One region of the Brenneria rubrifaciens genome, then DNA from elsewhere that is predicted to be linked to it. Evidence: predicted binding sites of a transcription regulator. Region 1 holds the regulator's gene; the other holds the start of a gene.
What was found. Region 1 encodes Fur, which represses iron uptake genes when iron is present. Its sites were predicted from a motif close to ATAATAATGAGAACNACTATCAA; they were not measured.

Region 1 (5,075 bases):
GCATGGTCGATGGTATTGAATGTCGCCAAATCCGATTTCAACGTGTTAAGGGCCGCCAATGCCGAAGCCTGCTCCTGCTCCGCCGTCGTATTGTCGCCGCTGCGCCGGGCATCAACGGATCGGGCCAAACGCGTTACCATACGGAAATATTGATCATTCCCCTGATTCACAAAGTTCATGTTCTGCACCAGCAGAGTGCTGGTCTTGGATGTCGTTGTCATCTCTTTAAAAGAGAACATGGTATATATCGACACGCCTCCCCACAGCACGCAAAAGGTGCCCAGCACCCACAGCATTGCCGTTCTAATGGTAATGTTCTTTATAGAACTCATAGCTCACTCCAACTCTAGGCGGTAAAATATAATAAGGATGGTTTTTATCGTTGTTCGACATACAGAGTCTGGAAAATTCATACTACGAAATATGCCTTTTCTCTCCGGCACCCGAATTTCACGATATTAAACCCAACAGGATCACGCTATTAATCGACAAAATTCAGAGAATATTTATAGCTGGATATATCTTTTCGACGACTGTTTTTCCATTCCGTGAACAATCTCATAGTTTTATATGAATTAAGCTATTTATCTGATTGAGTTATACCAAAAACCGTTTACTGACCATCAACATTTAAGTGCCCGCTTCGTTCAAGAGTAGTGAAAACCGCGCCGCGGGGTAACCGGGCATCCCGCCTTGTACCGGAACGTCCTACGCGTTCTCACTATTCTGGAGAATTCGATATTTTACCGTGAGTTTTCTCCAAGAATTGAGTATGTTAATACGCTGGCAATACGATATTTATTGTAACACTTAATTACCCTACTAATTATTTCTTGCCAAAACCGACACTAACGAAATTTCTTAAAATTTATCAGCTTTTTAATTTATCTGCTAAGTGAGTTAGCATTATAAAGAGTAAAACAATGCAGCTTCATTACATTTGACACACTTTCACATAAACAAAAGTTCATTTTTAAAAGGGCTACCAATTTGAATGTTTCTTTTCCGCAAAATATAAGGGAATGGAGGATATCAAGATATGGCCAGGAAGAGCGTGACATGACCAAATGAAATCGGTATCACTTCTTCAGAACTCAGCCATTCTTTCATTGATTCCATCAAGAGCATCCGTTCCTGCGGTTATGAATGATGACAAAGCAAAATACATTGTCCAATTGAGTTATCCTTACCGATACGAGTTTCTCATGCAGGTAGTGTCTGTTATCATGAGCCGATAAGTCGATGAGGTATGGCATCATATCATTAAGAATCAAGAGGTTATCTAATTCATGGCACTGATAGGAATTTTCTTTGGCAGTGATACTGGCAATACGGAAAACATTGCCAAGACGATCCAACAGCAACTGGGCGCCGGTGTTGCTGAAGTTCATGACATCGCCAAAAGCAGTAAAGAAGACCTTGAGGCTTTCGATATTCTACTCCTGGGTATCCCCACCTGGTACTACGGTGAAGCCCAATGCGACTGGGATGACTTTTTCCCCACGCTGGAGGAGATCGATTTCACGGGCAAACTGGTTGCCCTGTTTGGCTGTGGCGATCAGGAAGATTATGCGGAATATTTCTGCGATGCCATGGGGACTATCCGCGATATTATTGAGCCGCGCGGAGCAACCATTGTCGGCCACTGGCCAACAGAAGGGTACTACTTTGAAGCCTCCAAAGGCTTGGCTGATGATGACCATTTCATCGGCTTGGCTATCGACGAAGATCGTCAACCTGAGTTGACCAACGATCGCGTCTCTGCCTGGGTAAAACAGATCAGTGAAGAGCTGAGTCTGAAAGATCTGGTCAGTTAATGAGGCTTTTGGCTCTGATACCCTGATCAGAGCCAAATTGATAGGAAAAACCTTTTATAATGATTGACACATTTTTTTAACTTCCCTTCATTAACCTGTACAATATACCCATCGGTTTTGTACGTGTATAAATATTTCCCCATTTATCAACAATACATTGCGTTGAATGTCTATAGTATAGATAGGGATAATATTGTTAACATTCCATTGTTTTCATTTTGAATGCACGGTTCTATAATGAGGCACTATTCTATCTTTTGAGCTCTATCTTTTGAGCCGACCGATGTCATAGGCTAGATGCTAGATAGCCTCCATTGATAAGTAAGCAACAGGACTAAATCCGCATGACTGACAATAATTCCGCATTAAAGAAGGCCGGCCTGAAAGTGACTCTTCCAAGACTGAAAATTTTGGAAGTACTACAGGACCCTGAGTGCCACCACGTCAGTGCGGAAGATTTATATAAAAAACTGATTGATATGGGCGAAGAGATTGGTCTGGCGACTGTCTACCGTGTACTGAATCAGTTTGATGACGCAGGCATTGTAACCCGACATAACTTTGAAGGTGGCAAGTCAGTTTTTGAACTGACCCAACAACATCATCATGACCATCTGATTTGCCTGGATTGCGGCAGAGTCATTGAATTTCGTGATGAATACATTGAAGGGCGCCAGCGCGAAATCGCTGAAAGACACAGCATCAAGCTGACTAACCATAGTCTGTATCTATATGGGCATTGCAGTAACGGGGATTGCCGTGAAAACGAAACCCTGCACGACGCAAAAAGATAAATCTACCGCATATAATAAAACCGCCGCGGCGGTTTTATTTTTTACCTCATCTGACCAATCTACCCGGCGTTAGCCAACCCAAGTATCCCGCAAGCCTACCGTACGGTTGAACACCAGATGCCCAGCACGAGAGTAAACGCGATCTGCGCAGAAATAACCTTCTCGTTCAAACTGATAGGCTTTTTCGGCTTCAGCCTGCGCCAGACTTGCTTCAACAAAACCGTGAACGACTTTCAGTGAATCCGGGTTAATGGTGGACAGAAAATCATCCGCCGCTGCCGGGTTCGCGACGCTGAACAGACGATCGTACAGGCGAAATTCCGCTGGCAGCGCGTGTGCGGCCGACACCCAGTGAATAACCCCTTTCACTTTGCGACCATCTGACGGATCTTTGCTTAGCGTTTCAGGATCGTAACGGCAATAAATGGCCGTGATCGTGCCCTGCTCGTCTTTCTCAATATGATCGGCCCTGACCACGTAAGCGTTACGCAGACGAACTTCTTTGCCCAGCACCAGACGCTTGTACTGCTTGTTGGCTTCTTCACGAAAGTCAGCGCGATCAATATAAACCTCACGGCTGAACGCCACCTGGCGCGTGCCCATCTCCGGTTTGTTCGGATGATTCGGCATGATGACCCACTCTTCATGGTCTGAAGGCACATTTTCGATAATCAGTTTCACCGGTTCCAGAACTGCCATAGCACGCGGTGCATTTTCGTTCAGGTCGTCACGGATACAGGATTCCAGCGCCACCATTTCGACAATGTTGTCCTGCTTGGTGACGCCAATACGCGCACAAAACTCGCGGATAGACGCGGCGCTATAGCCGCGACGACGTAAACCGGAAATGGTCGGCATTCGCGGATCATCCCATCCCTCGACAATCTTTTCCTCGACCAGTTGATTGAGCTTACGCTTAGACATGATGGCATATTCAAGATTCAGACGAGAAAACTCATACTGACGCGGATGGCAGGGAACGGTGATGTTGTCCAGAACCCAGTCATACAAACGGCGGTTATCCTGAAACTCCAACGTACACAAGGAGTGGGTCACCCCCTCCAGCGCATCGGAAATGCAGTGGGTAAAGTCATACATCGGGTAGATGCACCACTTATTACCGGTCTGGTGATGCTCAGCAAACTTGATACGGTAGAGAACCGGATCGCGCATCACGATAAACGACGATGCCATATCAATTTTAGCGCGCAGACAGGCGGTTCCTTCGGCAAAACCCCCGTTACGCATTTTTTCAAACAGCTCCAGGTTCTCCTGTACGGTACGGTCACGATAAGGGCTATTTTTACCCGGCGACGTCAGCGATCCACGGTATTCACGAATCTGCTCCGGCGTCAGTTCATCAACATACGCCAACCCTTTGCTGATCAACTCAACCGCATACAGATGCAGTTGATCGAAATAATCGGAAGAATAGCGAACATCACCGCTCCATGAAAAACCCAACCATGTTACGTCACGTTTGATTGACTCGACGTATTCAATATCTTCTTTTACCGGGTTGGTATCGTCAAAACGCAGATTACACTGCCCCTGGTAGTCACGGGCAATACCAAAGTTCAGGCAGATAGACTTCGCATGCCCGATATGCAGATAACCATTAGGCTCCGGTGGAAAGCGCGTCTGAATGCGATCGTGCTTACCGGATGCCAAATCTTCATCAATAATCTGGCGAATAAAGTTAGTTGGGCGGGCTTCAGCCTCACTCATTCTCGATTCCTCAATGCTAAAACGACCTATAACCGTTAATGATCCAACAAGCTACGCCTGGAAACAACCGTTAGTTTCATTAAATTATCAATGATGAAAAAAAAGGGTGAGACAGTGATCTCACCCCGCATATTTAACCGATATGACGCTACTGAATATAACGGACCGCCATTCACATGGCGCCAAATGGCGTCACTCTTGACTGATTTTCTTCAGCGCGGAAGCGATGGATTCTGCCTGCGTCCCCACCACAATCTGGACGCTCTGCTTATTGAGACGGACAACGCCCGCCGCGCCGAGCCGTTTGACCTGAGCTTCATCAACCAGGCCGGAATCCGCGACATTCAGACGCAAACGCGTAATACAGGCATCAATTCCAACCAGATTATCTTTGCCGCCAAGCGCCTGCAAGTAGCCACGCGCCAGTTGATGGCTGTCTTTGGCCGTGGGTGCCGCTGACGCCGTATTGACAATATCTCCATCGGCCTCGCTACCCGTGACGGACAGTTCACGCCCCGGCGTCAGTAGGTTGAAACGGGTGATGGTAAAACGGAATACCAGATAGTAAATCACGAAGAACGCCAGCCCTTGCGGTATCAGCATATACCAGTGCGTTGCCAGCGGGTTGCGCGATGACAGTATCATATCCACCAGTCCGGCGCTAAAGCCAAAACCTGCTATCCAATGCATGCTGGCCGCAATGAAAACCGAAATCCCGGTGAGCAGCGCGTGGAGG
Region 2 (5,075 bases), 870 kb from region 1:
AAGTTCCAGCCAAAGTTTATCTGCTCTATCATACACGCTTGCCTTGCCTGCCGCAGGGAAATCGGGCGATGGGGCGTGATGAGCGTCATATTGCCTGTATTCGGCTAAAACCCGCGGCCAGATCCTCAATCAGATCGTCAACGTCTTCGAGCCCGATATGTAATCGAATTAGGGTGCCGGTAAAATCAACACCCGCAACCGGACGGACGGACGCCAACTCATCAGGCTGATTGGCCAGGATCAGCGATTCAAATCCCCCCCATGAATAAGCCATGCTGAAGTGCTCGAAATGGTCCAGATAGTTTGCCAACTCTGTTTTGCTCAGACGATCTTTCAGCACGAATGAGAACAGGCCATTACACCCTGAGAAATCCCGGACATAGAACTCATGGCCTTTACATTCTGGCAAGGCGGGATGATTAACGACCGCCACGTCGGGGCGCTCTGACAGCCATTTGGCGATGCGAATGCTGCTTTCCTGATGCTGTTTCAGGCGGACGCCCAGCGTACGCAAGCCGCGGCTGGCAATGTAGGCGGTATCGGCGTCTACCATTTGTCCCATCAGGTAGGAGTGCTCGCGCAGTTGTTCCAGACAGCGTTGGTTGGCAACGGCCGTACCCAACATGGCATCGGAATGGCCTACAATATATTTGGTGCCGGACTGCACGGAAATATCTATGCCGAATTCCAGCGCCCTGAACAGAATGCCTGCGGCCCAGGTATTATCCATAATAATGACGATTTCTGGATTAATGCGCCGCGCCGCTTGCACAATCGCCGGAACATCATGAACTTCCATGGTGATGGAGCCTGGGGATTCCAGAAACACGACGCGGGTATTTTCCTGAACGAGTTCACTGATGCCCGCGCCAATCAGCGGATCGAAATAGGTGGTGCCGACATTCAGCTTTTGTAGAACAGTATTACAGAAACTTTGCGTGGGTTCGTAGGCGGAGCCGGTTACCAGCACATGATCGCCCGCCGAAACGAAAGATAGAATGGCGTTGGCGATCGCCGCCGCGCCGCAGGGATAGAGTACGCACCCCGCGCCGCCCTCCAGTTCGGTCATCGCCTCCTGTAAGGAGAAGTGGGTCAGCGTACCGCGGCGGCCATAAAACAGCGCGCCTTTTGCCCGATTGATGGCGGCGTGTTTTTTATCCTGAACGGTGTCGAAGACCAGGGAGGAAGCGCGTTGGATAATCGGGTTTACGGAACCTTGCGTGAATTTCTTGCTGCGTCCAGCGGCGACTAACGCCGTTGCCGTTTTTTTGCTTGTCATAACCAATATCACCTTTTCTCTGTTCAGGTCCTGCCGGGTTATTCAAAACGCCTGTATGACCATGGATTAGCGGGAGGTATCTTTGCCAGGCTTTATACGTTATCACGGCTTGAACGGCGCGTGGATGCGCTTTTCCGTCTGGCGGGAAAAAGGGGAGGCGTTAATGCCATTACGCAGTGTCAAGGGGCTGCCAGCCAGGTGAAGATGAACGTCTTTCAAGTATCAACGCGGTGCAGGTAAAAAGATGGGAGCAAAGCCTGTGGCGTGTAAATAATAATGAGAACGACTATCAATTCACTCAGGGTCTGATATTATTTCAGACGGATTTCTGCGTCATTCAGTGATGGATTAAACGGTGGAGGCACAGCGTGAACATGGCTGTCAGTAACATTACTCAACAAGTGGCATCAGCCTGGCAAAAAAAACGTGGGGCGTTCAGCGCATTTTCCCGTGGCGTACTGGCTATTCTGCTGTTTAGCGCAGGGCTGAGCGGAAATGCGCTCGCGGCCCCTGCGACAGCGCCTATTTCCGGCGATAATTCGGACTCGGCCGTCACTCAGTCCGCCCCTGCTGCCGTGGCGCCGGATACGCTGACGCCGGAGGCATTAGCTTCGACTCCGGCTTCATCGCTCTCGCTTCCTGCGAGCGCCGCGCCGGGGACGAGCAATCTGATGAGAACGGATCTGTCTGTCTGGGGCATGTATCAACACGCGGATGTCGTTGTGAAAACAGTGATGATCGGCCTTCTGTTGGCGTCCGTCATCACCTGGGCGATTTTCTTCAGTAAAAGCGTTGAACTGATGGGAGCAAAGCGCCGCCTGCGTGGTGAGTATCAGGCGCTGGAACAGGCCAGAACGCTGGATGATGCGGCAGAAACCGCTGAAGCTTTCAAAGCGGGCAGTGTGGCGCGGCAACTGCTGGTTGATGCGCAGAATGAACAGGAATTATCCGCCCGTTCTGACGACAACAACGGCATCAAAGAGCGTACCGCTTTTCGTCTGGAACGTCGCGTTGCGGCGGCAGGGCGTCATATGGGGCGTGGCAACGGTTATCTGGCGACGGTGGGCGCGGTCGCTCCCTTTGTCGGGCTATTTGGTACGGTGTGGGGCATTATGAACAGCTTCATTGGTATCGCGCAAACGCAGACCACCAATCTGGCTGTTGTCGCGCCGGGGATCGCCGAAGCGTTGCTGGCCACGGCAATCGGTTTGATTGCGGCCATCCCTGCGGTGGTGATTTATAACGTTTTCGCCCGCTGGATTGCCGGCTATAAAGCGTTGCTGGGCGATGTTGCCGCACAGGTGCTGTTGCTGTTGAGCCGCGATCTGGACGTTGCCGCCAGCAATGATAATCGCGTGTCGTCATCGGCGCATAAACTGCGAGTGGGATAAGTGTCATGGCGATGCATTTGAACGATGATGTGAGTGACAATGGCGAGATGCATGACATCAACGTGACGCCGTTTATTGATGTCATGCTGGTTCTGCTAATCATCTTTATGGTGGCGGCGCCGTTGGCGACGGTAGACATTCGCGTTGACCTGCCTGCATCTTCCGCCGCCCCTCAGCCGCGCCCGGAAAAGCCGGTTTACCTGACCGTGAAAGCCGATAGGCAATTATATGTCGGCGATGACGTGGTGAGTGAGCAGTCGCTGGCTCAGGTACTGGATGCCGCTACCAATGCGAATAAAGAAACCACCATCTTTTTTCAGGCAGATAAAAGCGTGGATTATGAAACCATGATGAATGTCATGGATGCGCTGCGCAAAGCCGGTTATCTCAAGATTGGATTGGTTGGGGCGGAATCCGCCGCCAAATAATCCAATATGGAGAAGTCAATCATTCGCGGTGGCGTCTGATTCACCGACGTGAATCAGGGTGCCGCCAGTGTATCCGGGTCGGTATATAGCGTTTGTCCTCGTCCAGCGGTTGTTGGTCGATCAAACGCGTGATCATCTCAAAGCTGTTTCTTGCCAGCGTTTCACAATCCTGTGCGATGGTATCGATCTTCAGCGGTAAACAATCGAACAGATAGTGGTCGTCAAAGCTGCACAGGCGGATGTCACTTTCCATCAGGTTATGCTGATTCAGGTAGCGCAACACCCCTTCCAGCAAGCCACAGGCGGCGACAAACAGCGCTTTAGGCGGGCGGCCTAGCGTCGCGCATAGCTGCGCGAACATTTCATAGCCTGAACTGGGATGATAGCTGCCATGAATAATCCACTCTGGCCGGCACGCCAGACCTGCTCGCTGTAATCCTAATTGAAACCCTGCCAAACGGTCACGAGTAGGAGAAATGCGCGATTGACCGCCAATGAAATAGAACTCATCCTGGCCCTGGCGGGCGATGCGCTCCACCAGTTCCGCCGTTGATTCCACGGCTTCGGAGATGACCAGCGGCAATGCGGAATCGCCTATCATCCGGTCAAACTGAACAACCGGCAACTGCTGATTGATCTTCTGGTATTCGCTATCGTTGAGTAGGCTGGAAGCCACGATCAGTCCATCCACCTGACGCTGTATCAGACTGTTGACGGCCATGATTTCCTGACTGGCATTTTCATCCGTACAGGCGATCAGCAGTTGTAATCCCGCTTCGCGGCATAAACATTCCAGCTCACGCGAGATGACGGCGAAGCCATAGTTGGTCATTTCCGGCACCACCAACCCTAACGTATTACTTCGGGAAGAACGCAGCGAACGGGCATGAATGCTGGGTTGATAGCGCTGTTCGCGGGCAATGGCCAGAATACGATCGCGGGTTTCATCAGAAACGCGGAACTCTTTGCTGCGGCCATTGAGTACCAAACTCGCGGTGGATTTTGATACGCCGGCCAATTTTGCGATATCGCTGATTGTTACGCGTTTAGTCTGTTTCACCGGGGCGTCTACTGTGAGAAAAAGGGGTGTTATTTTATCATGCATGACGCCAACAGCCAGTGTTGCAGCGTCAGTCGTCCCGGTCCGCGGAAGGAAAGCGTCGCATCGTGCTCCGGGAAATAGCGGGTAGACATCACCGCGGCGCCTTCATTGATGAAAATTTCGATACTGGAACGATCGCACAGGATCTGCAACTGATTAAGTTCCCCACACCAGTAGCGGTGTTCGGGTTCGCCCGTGCGCAGGTTACGACGGCTTAATTTCAGGCATTCGCCATCCCAGCAAAGCACCAGCAGAGAAGAGAAATCCAACTGGAATTCGCCCTGCGACGTCAGCAAGATTTCCGCGCTGTGAATGGGAAGAGACGGCGAGTAGTCGGCAGTACCCTGCCAGGCATAATGCTGTGTACGCAACTGTTGTAGTTCACGGGCTGGCTGTTGATAAAGCCTATCGCCACGCAGCGTCAGCTCTCTCGGACAGGTCATGGTGTGGAGCCAGCCATGTGCTATCGTTGGGTAAAAAAACTCGTTTTCGTCGGGAATCGCCATCCAGGCAAACATCAGACGCCGACCATCCTCACTCTCTGTGGTTTGCGGCGCGTAGAATTCAAAACCAAGATCCAGTTCGTGGAACGCCTGATGCTGGTAATGGCCGCGCTGGTAATCCAGAGAACCAACGAAGTAGCCTGCCTGAAAGGTATTCAGGCAACGGTCTCCTTTCGGCGGAAGACCTTGCGGGCAGCAAATGAGGATTTCTCGTCCGCTGAGAGGGAATAAGTCCGGGCATTCCCACATGTAGCCGAAATCACCGAGTCCGCCGAGCCGGGAACCTGCGATTTCGGCCATTTTCTCCCAATTGAACAAATCGTCGGAACGATACAACAGCACTTTTCCCTGTAGCGCGTTATCCTGCGCGCC

Region 2: the regulator Fur is predicted to act here: its motif matches at 1,550-1,572, upstream of exbB (tol-pal system-associated acyl-CoA thioesterase).

Annotation. Positions count from the first base shown of each region.
Region 1 covers NZ_CP034035.1:1,156,398-1,161,472, reverse strand. The annotation lists gene EH207_RS05445 (methyl-accepting chemotaxis protein) at 1-332, opposite strand, end outside; gene fldA (flavodoxin FldA) at 1,290-1,817, shown strand; gene fur (ferric iron uptake transcriptional regulator) at 2,162-2,611, shown strand; gene glnS (glutamine--tRNA ligase) at 2,681-4,339, opposite strand; gene nagE (N-acetylglucosamine-specific PTS transporter subunit IIBC) at 4,532-5,075, opposite strand, start outside.
Region 2 covers NZ_CP034035.1:286,184-291,258, forward strand. The annotation lists gene metC (cystathionine beta-lyase) at 86-1,279, opposite strand; gene exbB (tol-pal system-associated acyl-CoA thioesterase) at 1,648-2,670, shown strand; gene exbD (TonB system transport protein ExbD) at 2,676-3,098, shown strand; gene EH207_RS01395 (substrate-binding domain-containing protein) at 3,139-4,158, opposite strand; gene EH207_RS01400 (glycoside hydrolase family 32 protein) at 4,188-5,075, opposite strand, start outside.